Regions from separate parts of the Paenibacillus sp. 01T442 genome, predicted to be linked through region 2. Evidence: riboswitches for the same ligand, from Rfam matches in the RefSeq annotation. Region 2 holds a riboswitch; each other region holds the start of a gene.
What was found. Region 2 has a riboswitch for ZMP and ZTP ahead of AC1DLM_RS30535 (bifunctional 5,10-methylenetetrahydrofolate dehydrogenase/5,10-methenyltetrahydrofolate cyclohydrolase). Riboswitches for the same ligand answer to the same signal wherever they lie in the genome.

Region 1 (4,210 bases), on a different contig from region 2:
GTACGATCTCGTTTCCTCTTTGATCAATCAAATAATACTGCTCGGAAGTTGGACTTCCGTTCGTAGCTGATTTAAACCAACTTTCGTAGTCCACCGCGATGTGGATGATTGCTCGAATGGTGCCATCTGCATCCCTTGTAGGAGTAGAAATAGCTACGAGCTGCGGGCTTTTGTTAACATCAAATAGCACTTCATTGCTTTCCAACTGCCATTGATAYGGTGCAGAAGCTGATAAAGCACTTGTAAACCAAGGTTTTGCCCGAATCACTTCATAATCTAAGCGCTGCGCTGGCGGGAATGAAGTATACACGTTACCGAGTAAATCAACAATCGTATAGAAAACGGGTGGACTAGAGATGAAAAGACTATTCGTCACCGAACGAAAACGTTCTTCAATTTTACGCTGATTCACGATTTGATCGACCGCTTCTGGCTGCTTTAACACGGAAATGACGGATGAATCTTGCTCAAACATCGTAATCGTCTTAAACGTTGTGGCGAGCAGACTTTCAAGTGACTCATTCATTTTGTTCATTTGTACGAGGCTTTGTTCACTCGTTTTTTGTTGTAGATTGAGCTTCACTTTTTGGAAATTATAAATATCCAAGACGGAGAATGGCAGAAGAATAAGTACGATGAAAGCCAGAAATAGGCGATTTTTTAATGTTAAAGATGAAAACCAGTTTAGTAACGTCACGTGAATATCCCTCGCTTCGCTGTTCAGTATCAAATATTTTCTTAGTCTACCATACAGGGATCTGGAAAGAGAACAACCCAGAGGACGCCGCAAGATACACTCACTCTTGGCTCCTACAGTTCCCTAAATTGGCAATGGTTACGCCTGCGACAACTAGCCCTACCATTCTAAGAACTTTCCCTCAACCATTCAAGGAACAAAATCCGCTATTTCATAGAACGATTTACTGATTTATCAGATCAAAGATCGATTTTCTCACGTGCAGAAAGCAAAAGCTGCCCTCAAAGTAGATAATTCTACTTGTAGGACAGCTTTATTAGATATGCGATTACACTACTTATTCAATTTCACGTTCATATAAATTAGCGCTCCAACCGCGGCCATCATATCTACCACGATGAATGAAATCAAGGCTGCGATAATAGTCATTCAGTGTTGGATTATCTGCCATACAGTCTAAACGCAGCCAGCCTTTGCCTTTGTTCTTTATATAATCTGCTGACCAAGCTAGAAACCTGCTGCCGAAACCCTCTCCTTTATATTTTCGGGACACGACTAAACGGTGTACGTAACCAGCATCATCATGGAACAAGTCTCCCCAAATCTCTTCGAAATGCCATTGGATGGAAAAACAACCAATCAACTCACCGTTCTGACACGCGACAAATACTTCTTGATCATTTATAAAAGTTGTTAAATAGGCATTGTTAAAAGAATCCTCTCTCCACTGTGTGAATCCCTTCGACAATTGAATCCACTGAGCTGCTTCAACAAACAACTTCTGAATTGCATCTAAATCTTCTATTTGTGCTTTCCTTATCATAAATAAATCCTTTTGCTGCAGCGCTGCGGTAAACTCGTCTTTGCGCCAATGGTACTCAATCTTTGAAGCAGTAGCGAGGGCTCTCTCTTCACCAAATAGTCTAGCAACGACATAAAGAGCAGCATCGAATCCCGCGGTAACCCCAGCGGACATTACAATTTTCCCGTTATCAATGTACCTTACATCTTCGACAATCGTAGCACTAGGTGGTGCAATTTCGCGCAATAATTCAAATGCATTTCGATTGGTCGTCACTCGTAATCCATCCAGCAAGTTTGCTTTCGCCAACAAGAGCGCACCTGTGCAAACAGATAAGACGATTTCCGCGCTAGCAGCAGTATGGCTAATCCATGATGTAATCATTGCGTTGTTCATTTCAGTTCGCGATCCTAAACCACCTGGGACAATCAAAATGTCAGGCAATGGGCAATTGTCTAAGCTGTATTTGGGAAGAATCGTGAGACCACTGACTGTTGTCACAGGTTTTTGCTCTTCGCCCACCGTGTAGACMTTGAAATCCTTGCCCCAATTACTCGATACCCCAAACACATCGAACGGACCGGCAATATCCAATAGATCTACCTTTTCATAAATGAGGACTGCCACATTTCTAGCTCGTTCCATTCCATTCTCCTCCTTGAAATAAAAAAAGTATTTGATCGATTGATCAAATACTTTGCCCAGGCGAACGGCTGTTATGGAATATGTGCTCCCCCGTAGTGATCTACGTTTCGCCAGTTACACATACCAAATATTCCCTTAATTATATTCGGTCATAACTGTGAAAATCAAGAAAAATTTCTTCGACCATGCCATATTTGGTTAGATTAATTGTGTAATTAAATAAACGGAAGTCACCCACATGATTATCGCTGATACTTTATTGAGATACGTCATAAATGTGTTCGATTTATCTAATTTCCCAACCTGTCTCCCCACGACAGCAAGAGCAAAAAACCAAATCCATGACACAAGTATACAAGCAATTGCAAATACCAGTTTTTCTTTTCCAACATAGTGGATAGAACTTGTCCCAATGACGCCGATCGTATCCAGAATGGCATGAGGATTTAGGAGTGAAACCGATGCAGCAAACGCGATCTGCTTCTTAGGTGATAAAGCTTTTTCATCGGATGACGTGTTGGCAGGTTTACTTTTCCAAGTCACAATCCCCATATAGATCAGGAAAAGTATGCCTAGTACGAAAAGCACGAACTTGATAGCAGGTATCGTGACAATAACGACGGATATACCTAAAATAGCCAAAGTAATCAGTGCAGTATCGCAAAGTGCTGCTGTGAGAACGACCGGTAATGCCCTAACTAAACGTGGTTGTGTCACACCTTGATTAAAAACAAATACATTTTGAACACCTAACGGTAAAATCAGACCTGCTGATAAAAGAATTCCTTGGAAGATGGCAGTAAGCATGATGTATTTTCTCCTATCTACAAATCATCGTAAACATATATTCAAAGGGAACGTAGATGCGCTATTCGCATCGCGTCAAATGCTCACAAAGCACCTCATCAATCGCACGTCGGGATATAGCGGCTAATCCTGGGTTCTTATCTATGTAGTAAGCGTAAGCAATTAACCCGAATGAAAGCGCCCAGCCGCGTCCTCGCGACCATGTTGCTTCATCGACTGTTAGCAAAGAGCGGAATTCCTCTCTGCTTTCAGTCGTGAGAAATGTCCATGCAACCATGAGGTCGCAGGCAGGATCGCCTACACCCAATGTACCGAAATCGATCACGGCACTTAATCGTCCCTGTTCTATAAGAAGATTTCCCGGATGTAAATCTCCATGGATCCAAACGCCCTGTCCCTGCCATACGGGAGCTTGAAGTGTCAAGTCCCATACAGCCTCTGCCACGGCAGGGTCGATGATTGTGTTCAAGCTTGCGATTGCATCTCGAACTGCCGCATCACGCATCGCCAGAGGCTCACCCMTGCCAGAATTGTGAGAACCTGAGGCTGGCCCACCAGTAGGATCGATTGACTGCATAGCATTAACGAAATGCGCAAGAACTGTTGCTGCTTGGTTATAGCTGTCTACTTGTCCAACTGTCGCATTCTCGCCATCGAGCCAACTATACACAGACCAGTACCATGGGTAGTCTTCGGTGGGAACGCMTTTTGCTAAAGGTACTGGAATGGATATCGGGATCATCGGGGCTAGCTTCGGCAGCCAACGCTGCTCTTTTTCCACTTGTCCAATGGCCCAATCTGCTCGAGGTAATCGAACAGCCATATCATCACCAAGCCGATAGATCGCATTGTCTGTTCCTGCTGAATCCACAGGTCGGAGAGGCAGCTCTGCCCATTGTGGAAATTGTGAAGAGATCAGTTGTTGCACGAGTGTTAAGTCAATAGCAATCTCTTTCGATTGGCTCATTCGAACACGTCCTTTGGAGTAATTCAAGATCATCACATTAACCACAATAGCGACAGCGACAGCTCCAGCAACCCAAGCCCCAGCAACAGCCTAGGCACTCTGCTTAATGTAAATAGATGGAAAATATGCAGCTAATATTATGCTATTTTTCACCTTATTTGAAATAACTGTAAAAAGTACAGCTATTTTCATACATAACCACCGAAATCAACTGAATCGAGAGAATTAGAAGTACTTTTTCCATCTAAATTCTAAATTTCGCCCTAAACTGACAAAATAGCTGGAGTTTTTC
Region 2 (4,210 bases):
GGGAAGTTATTTAAAAAATGTTCCAACTCCTGATCAATGGATTCTTTGGACTGAGCAAAAGACGTACAAGAATTAATTGCAGGAAGCTTAAGCAGCTGACCAAGTATACGTCCACACCCGAACATGGAATCATGGATGATATAATCAAATTTCTCATCTTTGATCTGTTCGAGCACGCTAGGTATAACAATGTCTGCAGTAAGTAATAATCCGTTAACTCTCTCCAACAAGTAGTTTCTTCCACCTGAGATGAAAGCTTTTATAAACTTTTGGTCGTCAAATGTTCGTACGGTAGCCCCCGTCTTTTCAATTCGCTCTCTAAATGCTTCTATGCAAAAGTACACGACCTCATCGCCACGGGAAATCAGCTCCTGCACGACTCCGATCGTGGGATTGATATGTCCCTCTGATCCACCATTTATAAATAAAATGCGCGCCATTTCTACCTCTCCTTATGCTAGATGAACAACTCGCTCCTCATAACCATTACTGCTTGGCCTGAAAGTAGAACTCTGTTTTCATGTAAACTAATTTTTAGTATACCGCCTCTTGCGGATGCCTGATACGCATACATATCCGTTTTATTTAATTTTTTGCCCCAATATGGCGCAAGACCACAATGTGAAGAACCGGTTACGGGATCCTCATCTACACCGACTGCTGGGAAAAAACATCTCGAAACAAAGTCATAATCTTTCGACCGACTTGTCACATTGATCCCTCTTGTTTGAATCGTCCGCAACAAAGAGTAATTAGGACTTAGACGCTTAATGATGTCTTCAGATTCAACTTCAATGAAGTAATCGAATCTATTCCGTCCAACATATAGAGGATCAATTTGAAGTGCATCCACCAATTCGGAAGGATATCCACATGTGCTCACTGGTTCTGACGGAAAATTAAGTTGAATCCAAGCATCTTGCTTTATTGCAGTTAATAGCCCACTTCTGGTAAAGAAACTTGCTTGTTGGTTCAGTGGTAAAATGCCCGTTGCCCACAACATATGCGCGCTAGCCAATGTAGCGTGTCCGCACAAATCCACCTCAGAATTAGGTGTAAACCATCTAAGCGAATACCCGTCTTGCTGAGGAAACAAAAAAGCTGTTTCTGACAAATTCATTTCTGAAGCAATTCGTTGCATCAACTCTTCATCAAGAGGTTCAGAAGTTAAACAAACTGCAGCCGGATTTCCCTTGAATACTTGATCCGTGAAAGCATCCACAACATAGATTGTCAAAGCCAAAATAATCCCACCTTTCTTCTTTTTCGTCTTTTGAAAATCTGCTCCGAATTCAAGATGTCCTCTGCTCAGCAAAGCCCATCCGACACATCGAATACTGAAAACTCGATTGCTGTATTTTATCCGATAGATCCCATAAATTTGCTAGGAGCCGTACTTCAATATTTCTTTTAAAAAGCTCACCGAATAGATCCTTTATTTCAAATCGACGTATGGGAACTTGTGATTTCTCACTCACATAGTAACCCGCTCCAAGATCTCGCTCATAGAAATCTGATGAATCAAATTCATAGACATATAACGTTGTGTTCTTCATGATTTCAAACCATTTATGCTCAATCGCTACGACGTGACTCATTGCATGTGAAGACAAATAGTTCTTTTTATCTTCCTCCGTAGTTGCCTCATTGGCATAAAAAGTAACTCTCGGACAGTTCCGAGGCGTTAGGAAATTGGGGAAACATTTCTCATTAATCGCCCATACTAGGCCTTTGGTTGGGTCCAGATCTTTTCTTGAAGGCAGTCTAGGATTGAAAATAGAAATATCTTTTTCTTCACTGACGTGAAACAATTTCATCTAACTCCCCCTTTTTCAACCTCAACTACACTAACTTTTCTGCTGCATCGACGGTGTGTTTCAACAAGGTGGCTATCGTGACAGGTCCTACTCCTGCAKGAACAGGGGTAATTGCGGATGCTCTTTCCTTACAAGCCTCATAATCAACATCCCCAATGTTGCCTTCGTTATACCCCGCATCCAACACGACGGCCCCTTGTTTAATCCAATCCCCTTGCACAAATTTCGGTTTCCCAACTGCCGCTACCACAATATCAGCTAACTGTACCATCTCTACTAAATTCGTCGTCTTTGAATGGCATATCGTTACTGTTGCATTCCGATTGAGTAACATCAGGGAAACAGGTTTTCCGAGAATGGGGCTTCGCCCTATAACAACAGCGTGCTTGCCTTCCATTGAAATGCGATAATAATCCATAATAGCAAGAATCGCCGCAGGTGTACAAGATGGAAAATCGGCAAAGCCGAAAGCATTTTGAGCAAACCMGAGCGTCGTGACACCATCTACATCTTTCCCGATACCAATCGCTTCAAAGGCAGCCCTTTCGTCAATATGATGAGGTACTGGGTGTTGCAATAAAATCCCATGGACACTTGGGTCAACATTCAGTTTCTGAATTTCAGCAATCAAATCTGCTGTCGAAGTATGCTCGGGAAGTTCAATACGAATCGACCTGATACCAAGTCGTTTACATGCATTTCCTTTCATTTTCACATAAGTAGCTGACGATGGATCACCACCGACCAGAATCGTAGCCAAGCAAGGAATGATCCCCTTCCCAGCTAATTGATTAATTCTACTTTTCAGCGCCTCTTTCATGTCTGTTGCCACTCGATTACCATCCAAGATTACGGTTTCCGCGCTCATCTTATCATTCCTCTCAAGTTAGGTTCAAACATAAAGAGGTAAGGGGATTTCCCCTTACCTCTTGCCCAGGCGTACGGCCGTTATCGGTATGCTCCCTCATGGTTCCCCATGCTCCGCCAGTCACACATCGTTTATTAGTTCCTCTATCATAGCAATGTATGCCAATATTTTCAATTGCTTTGCACGAACATCATGACAAAGTTGCAGGTGACATAAAGAACGAATACCACATATTCGTCATGAAGACATCAAGAACTACGAAGTAAAACATTTCAAGTCCAACATTTCGTTCGGCCAAACCTTTTCTCCATAAGCTGGTTAACCAATAAGAAATTGCTGCAAACAGAACAAGTAAAATCAAGCTAACCCATACCGATTGCAAGAAATCCGGCATCACCTGCAGCGCAATCGGTTTCCGGTAATCGCCAATAAATAACGCTTTGACAATGAGATACATCGCCATAGATATGCCAAAGTGCCGCTTCGAATGCTCGTCATAATGATATTGCCAAAATACACTGATCACGATTAAATAAAGGCCAGGCAATAGAATCCATTTTAAGCTAATTAGTGCCGTTAGTACGCCAATCCCCCAAAATAGTGGTAAATTCCCAGCAGCTTGTTGGAAGTCCTCTGCATGAATCCTGTTCATTCGCTCCGCATAAGGAAGCTGATCAGTGGCATAGTAGACCCGATATGTCTCAGCGTTTACAGCATCGAGCCATATGGCTAGTGAACTCCCCTTGTTCGAAGCAATCATCGGATATACGGCAAAACCGCCGAATTGGCTGATCCGTGTAGCATTCAACATTTTACCAGCCTGAAAGCTAATCTTGTACACCTCTTGACTCGTTTGACGCCTATTTTTCTCATACACGGACGAAACGACAAGCGTTTTTTCACCAGTAGATGGCTGCGTAAATGTAGGATGCAAAATGGTATCGGAATCGTTTCCCTTAGTGACAGGAAGATTAAGGACTTCATCATATATCTTATCCGGTTGATTCGCTGGGAAAGTGAGCATATGTAAGGTGCTTTTACCTGATTTGCGTGAGCTCGTTGTATACGCGGCAATAAATTGAGAACCATCCAAACCTAACGCCATATCATCTAAGCTGCTCGTTGCATAATCCACGTCCTTCAGTTTCATCTGCACAAGCGGCTTCCAGGATGACTCTGCTAGTTTCACGTAGTGAAAGGATTCGCTGCCCTCTTTATTGACGGCGTAAACAAGAGATAGGCTGCCCCCAGAGGTATCCCATACACCGTGAATTTGTTTCACATTCGCTATATCAAGTTTCGTCCATGTAAGCTTGGCATTCGGATGAAATTCACTGACATACAGCGTTGAATCATTGTATGCGAGCATAACGCTATTCCCTTTGGGGCCAACCACTGTTTGCACACTTTCGATCTCGTTCTCCAAGAGTGTGTTCTTCGAACTCCATGAACCACTCTTCCATTCACTCGCATACAGTTTATTGCCGTCCCCGATCCAAATCACATGATCCTTATCTATCATCTT
Region 3 (4,210 bases), on a different contig from region 2:
TGGCGATTGCTTTGGGTCTAGATGCTTTTTCATTGGGAATTGGCATAGGGATGAAGGGCATTCGTTTGATTGATATTTTGAAAATTAGCATTGTCATCGGCCTTTTTCACGTGCTAATGCCATTGATGGGGATGTTTATGGGGCAGTATGTCTCCCTCCTTCTGGGGAATGTCGCTACGGCGGCAGGGGGATGTTTACTTATTTTGCTTGGCGCACATATGGTATATAGCTCGATACGCGGGGAAGAGGCTTCGGCCTTTGATCATCGAACGTTATGGGGGCTTATTATTTTTGCCCTCAGTGTTAGTATAGATTCCTTCTCAGTGGGCGTTTCTCTTGGGATGTTTGCCACGGACATTGTGCTTACAGTACTGATCTTCGGTCTATTTGGCGGCTTGCTCTCGATAGCGGGCTTACTGCTAGGCAGACGAGTTAGCGGTTGGGTTGGGGAATATGGTGAGGCATTCGGTGGACTTATTCTATTAGGGTTTGGGATCAAGTTTTTACTATGATACAATACGGGTAAGTACGAACGGTGATATAGCCGTTTATTCCAGGGAGGATTTCATGTTGCGAATTCTATTTGTCTGTACAGGAAATACGTGCCGCAGTCCGTTAGCTGAAGGTTTGCTGCGTATGAGGGTGCATCAAGAGGGGCTTGCGGCGGAGGTTCGTTCGGCAGGTGTATCTGCGATGACGGGTGGTCCGATTTCGCGAAACAGCCAGTCACTTCTTCATGAAGCGGGTTTCAAGGAGTCGATTAGTTCGCTAGCGATTAGTGCTGCGGATCTCGATTGGGCTGACCTGGTCTTGACGATGACGACAGGGCATAAACGTACCGTGATTGGGCGCTTTCCTCATGCGGTCGAGAAGACATATACGCTCAAAGAATATGTAGAGGACGATGCTCGCATTCTCAAGGCGATTGAAGAGCGAGAGCAGCTTGCGGCAGAGTTTCAGCTCAAACAAGCGCTATCTCAGACGGTAACTGTGGAAGAAAGAAGCCGCTTGTATGCGTTGGAAAACACGATTCCAGACTATGATATTTCGGACCCCTATGGCGGGTCACTAGCCGATTATCGGTATACAGCCGAGGAAATTAGTCGGAGTCTAGATAAATTGGTGAAAAAAATACGTTAGTCTTCCAAGGCTAACACAGACGTTTGTTTTTTCCATCAAGGTCCTTAGTGGGATAGGTCAATAGAGCTTTACACATCGCTGGGAATGCGATAAAATACAAGTAACAAGCAAGACTCAATGTAACTGGCGACGAGTGGGAGTAACCACAATGGAGCATTGAGCTATACGGCCGGTCGCCTGGGCAAAAGAGCAACGCGCGTTTTTTAGCGTGTGCGCTCTTTTTTTCGTTTTTGGTGAGCTTTGGGATATAATAGGATGGTCGAATTCGAACAGTCAAAAAGGAGCGTTTTATTCATGAAAATTGCTTTAGGTGCAGATCATGCAGGCTATCGTTTGAAAGATGTTATCATTCCTTTTATTGAATCATTAGGTCATCAAGTGATCGATTTCGGATGCAGCTGCGGCGACTCCGTCGATTATCCGGATTATGCACTTCAAGTTTGCGAAAAAGTTGTATCGGGAGAAGCAGATAAAGGTATTCTGCTTTGTGGAACTGGCATTGGGATGTCCATTGCTGCCAATAAAGTTCCGGGAATTCGCTGTGCACTTGTGCATGACCTCTTCTCCGCGAAAGCGACACGTGAACATAATGATACGAACGTGCTAGCGATGGGTGAGCGAGTTGTTGGACCTGGGGTAGCTGAAGAAATCGTCAAAATCTGGTTGGAAACCGAGTTCTCGGAAGGTGTCCGCCACAAGAACCGCATCAATAAAGTGCAGAGCATCGAAGATCGTTTCACGGTACATCCCTAGAAATGAGGGAGCCACAATGACAGATTCTATGTATGAACCTATCGCAGAAGCTTTGGAAGCGAATCTGCGTGAGCTGGTAACTGTCGGTAGCTTACGTCCCGGTCATATCTTGGTGATCGGTACGAGCACGAGTGAAATCCTCGGACATCGGATTGGGACATCGGGCACGTTGGATGCAGCGAAGCCGATTTTCYAGACGGTTGCGCGCATTTGCGGCGAGTTTGGGCTGCATGCGGCGTTTCAATGCTGCGAGCATTTGAATCGTGCGCTGATTGTGGAAGAAGAGTTGCTGGCGCTGGTGCCGCAGCTTGAACCTGTATCTGTAATTCCCGTGCCGAAGGCCGGGGGTTCGATGGCTTCCTACGCGTACAGACACTTCGCGAAGCCGGTCGTTGTCGAGACGATTCAGGCGCATGCAGGCATCGATATCGGCTCAACGCTGATTGGGATGCATCTGCGCCGAGTCGCTGTTCCCGTGAGGCCGCCGGTTCGCCATATTGGCCAGGCTTATGTCACGATGGCATTCGCGCGGCCGAAGCTCATCGGTGGTACTAGAGCTGTGTATTCCGCGGATCAGGCGGATCAACTTTATCAACAAGCTGCACCTGATGCAGATTGCTAATTACATGTTAACTATCATCTTTAGGAGGAATTCCATATGACAAACTTTTTGAGCAAGCAAGATCCGAAAATCGTAGAAGCAATGAACCTTGAGCTTGGCCGTCAACGCGACAAAATTGAGCTAATTGCTTCCGAAAACATCGTGAGCCAAGCGGTTCTTGAAGCTATGGGTACTGTACTTACGAACAAATACGCAGAAGGTTACCCAGGCAAAAGATACTATGGTGGCTGTGAGTACGTAGACATCGTGGAAGACATCGCTCGTGATCGCGCGAAAGAGCTTTTCGGTGCTGAGCACGCGAACGTTCAACCACATTCCGGCGCACAAGCGAACATGGCTGTTTACTTGGCTGCCCTAAACCCTGGTGACACGGTTCTTGGTATGAACCTTGCGCATGGTGGTCACTTAACACACGGTAGCCCGGTTAATGCTTCCGGTATCCTTTACAACTTCGTAGCTTACGGCGTAAGCGAAAAAGATTTCCGCATCGACTACGATGATGTTCGTAAAGCAGCTTTCAAACATAAGCCTCGCATGTTAGTTGCTGGTGCAAGTGCGTACCCGCGTACGATTGATTTCGAAGCTTTGGCTTCCATTGCAAACGATGTAGGTGCATTGTTCTTCGTTGATATGGCGCACATTGCAGGTCTAGTTGCAGCTGGTTTGCACCCGAACCCAGTGCCGCACGCACATTTTGTTACAACAACAACACACAAAACGCTTCGTGGTCCTCGCGGCGGTATGATTCTTACGAAGAAAGCTTGGGCTGCAGCAATTGATAAAGCGGTATTCCCTGGTTCCCAAGGTGGTCCTTTGATGCACACGATCGCAGCGAAAGCTGTATCTTTTGGTGAAGCTCTTCAACCGGACTTCAAAGTATACGGTCAAAATGTAATCAACAACGCACAAGCTTTGGCAACTGCTCTTACAGCTGAAGGCATCAACCTTGTTTCCGGCGGTACGGACAACCACTTGATGTTGGTTGACTTGCGTAACCTGAACATCTCAGGTAAAGACGCAGAGCACGTTTTGGATGAAATCGGTATTACAGCGAACAAAAACGCGATTCCTTTCGACCCAACTAGCCCGTTCGTAACAAGCGGTATCCGTTTGGGTACTCCGGCTGTAACTTCCCGCGGCATGGACGAAGAAGCAATGAAAACCATCGCGAAAGTTATCGCTCTTACGTTGAAAAACCCGAAAGACGAAGCTACGCTTGAGAAAGCTCGTGGCATGGTGTCCGATCTAACGGCGCAATTCCCGCTTTACCAAGGTTTGACTTACTAATAGCTAATTTTGTAGGGCCAGCTCTTTGGAGCTGGTCTTTTTTTGTTTCTACCCAACCAGGCTACCTCCAGCTTCCACTCAGAGATCTAGCTCCCTTTTCCGCAAACTAGCTTTCCTTAACGCTTTCCATTATCCTCGACTTCCACCTAATTTGGTTACCTTCACCTCCCCCTCCATATGACCGCTGCAATCCCAAAACTATCTCTCCCTAGCCACTTTACACATATTTCACCTTCATCTCCAAGCCCCCGAATTAGCTCCCCGCCTTCATCTGGCACATCCAACCATCTCGGGCCTCCCCCGCAAACTAACTGGATTTTCTCCATCTATTTGAACCGGATTTCTCGAATCTGAAGAATTAAATGTATTTCCTGTAGTTAAATTCCCTCGATTCGCTCGATTCTGCAA

Region 1: another riboswitch for ZMP and ZTP. It lies ahead of AC1DLM_RS30495 (GNAT family N-acetyltransferase); the one in region 2 lies ahead of AC1DLM_RS30535 (bifunctional 5,10-methylenetetrahydrofolate dehydrogenase/5,10-methenyltetrahydrofolate cyclohydrolase).
Region 3: another riboswitch for ZMP and ZTP. It lies ahead of rpiB (ribose 5-phosphate isomerase B); the one in region 2 lies ahead of AC1DLM_RS30535 (bifunctional 5,10-methylenetetrahydrofolate dehydrogenase/5,10-methenyltetrahydrofolate cyclohydrolase).

The regions. Positions count from the first base shown of each region.
Region 1 covers NZ_JBFTPF010000083.1:16,392-20,601, forward strand. Annotated here, with positions in the region: gene AC1DLM_RS30490 (cache domain-containing sensor histidine kinase) at 1-697, opposite strand, end outside; gene AC1DLM_RS30495 (GNAT family N-acetyltransferase) at 1,035-2,144, opposite strand; ZMP/ZTP riboswitch at 2,192-2,272, opposite strand; gene AC1DLM_RS30500 (LysE/ArgO family amino acid transporter) at 2,343-2,951, opposite strand; gene AC1DLM_RS30505 (aminoglycoside phosphotransferase family protein) at 3,013-3,918, opposite strand.
Region 2 covers NZ_JBFTPF010000084.1:1,901-6,110, forward strand. Annotated here, with positions in the region: gene AC1DLM_RS30520 (macrolide family glycosyltransferase) at 1-440, opposite strand, end outside; gene AC1DLM_RS30525 (PhzF family phenazine biosynthesis protein) at 458-1,243, opposite strand; gene AC1DLM_RS30530 (DUF6886 family protein) at 1,293-1,817, opposite strand; gene AC1DLM_RS30535 (bifunctional 5,10-methylenetetrahydrofolate dehydrogenase/5,10-methenyltetrahydrofolate cyclohydrolase) at 1,843-2,685, opposite strand; ZMP/ZTP riboswitch at 2,742-2,819, opposite strand; gene AC1DLM_RS30540 (hypothetical protein) at 2,876-4,210, opposite strand, start outside.
Region 3 covers NZ_JBFTPF010000008.1:150,267-154,476, reverse strand. Annotated here, with positions in the region: gene AC1DLM_RS10120 (manganese efflux pump MntP) at 1-512, shown strand, start outside; gene AC1DLM_RS10115 (low molecular weight protein arginine phosphatase) at 568-1,140, shown strand; ZMP/ZTP riboswitch at 1,250-1,330, shown strand; gene rpiB (ribose 5-phosphate isomerase B) at 1,435-1,893, shown strand; gene AC1DLM_RS10105 (TIGR01440 family protein) at 1,910-2,515, shown strand; gene AC1DLM_RS10100 (serine hydroxymethyltransferase) at 2,552-3,802, shown strand.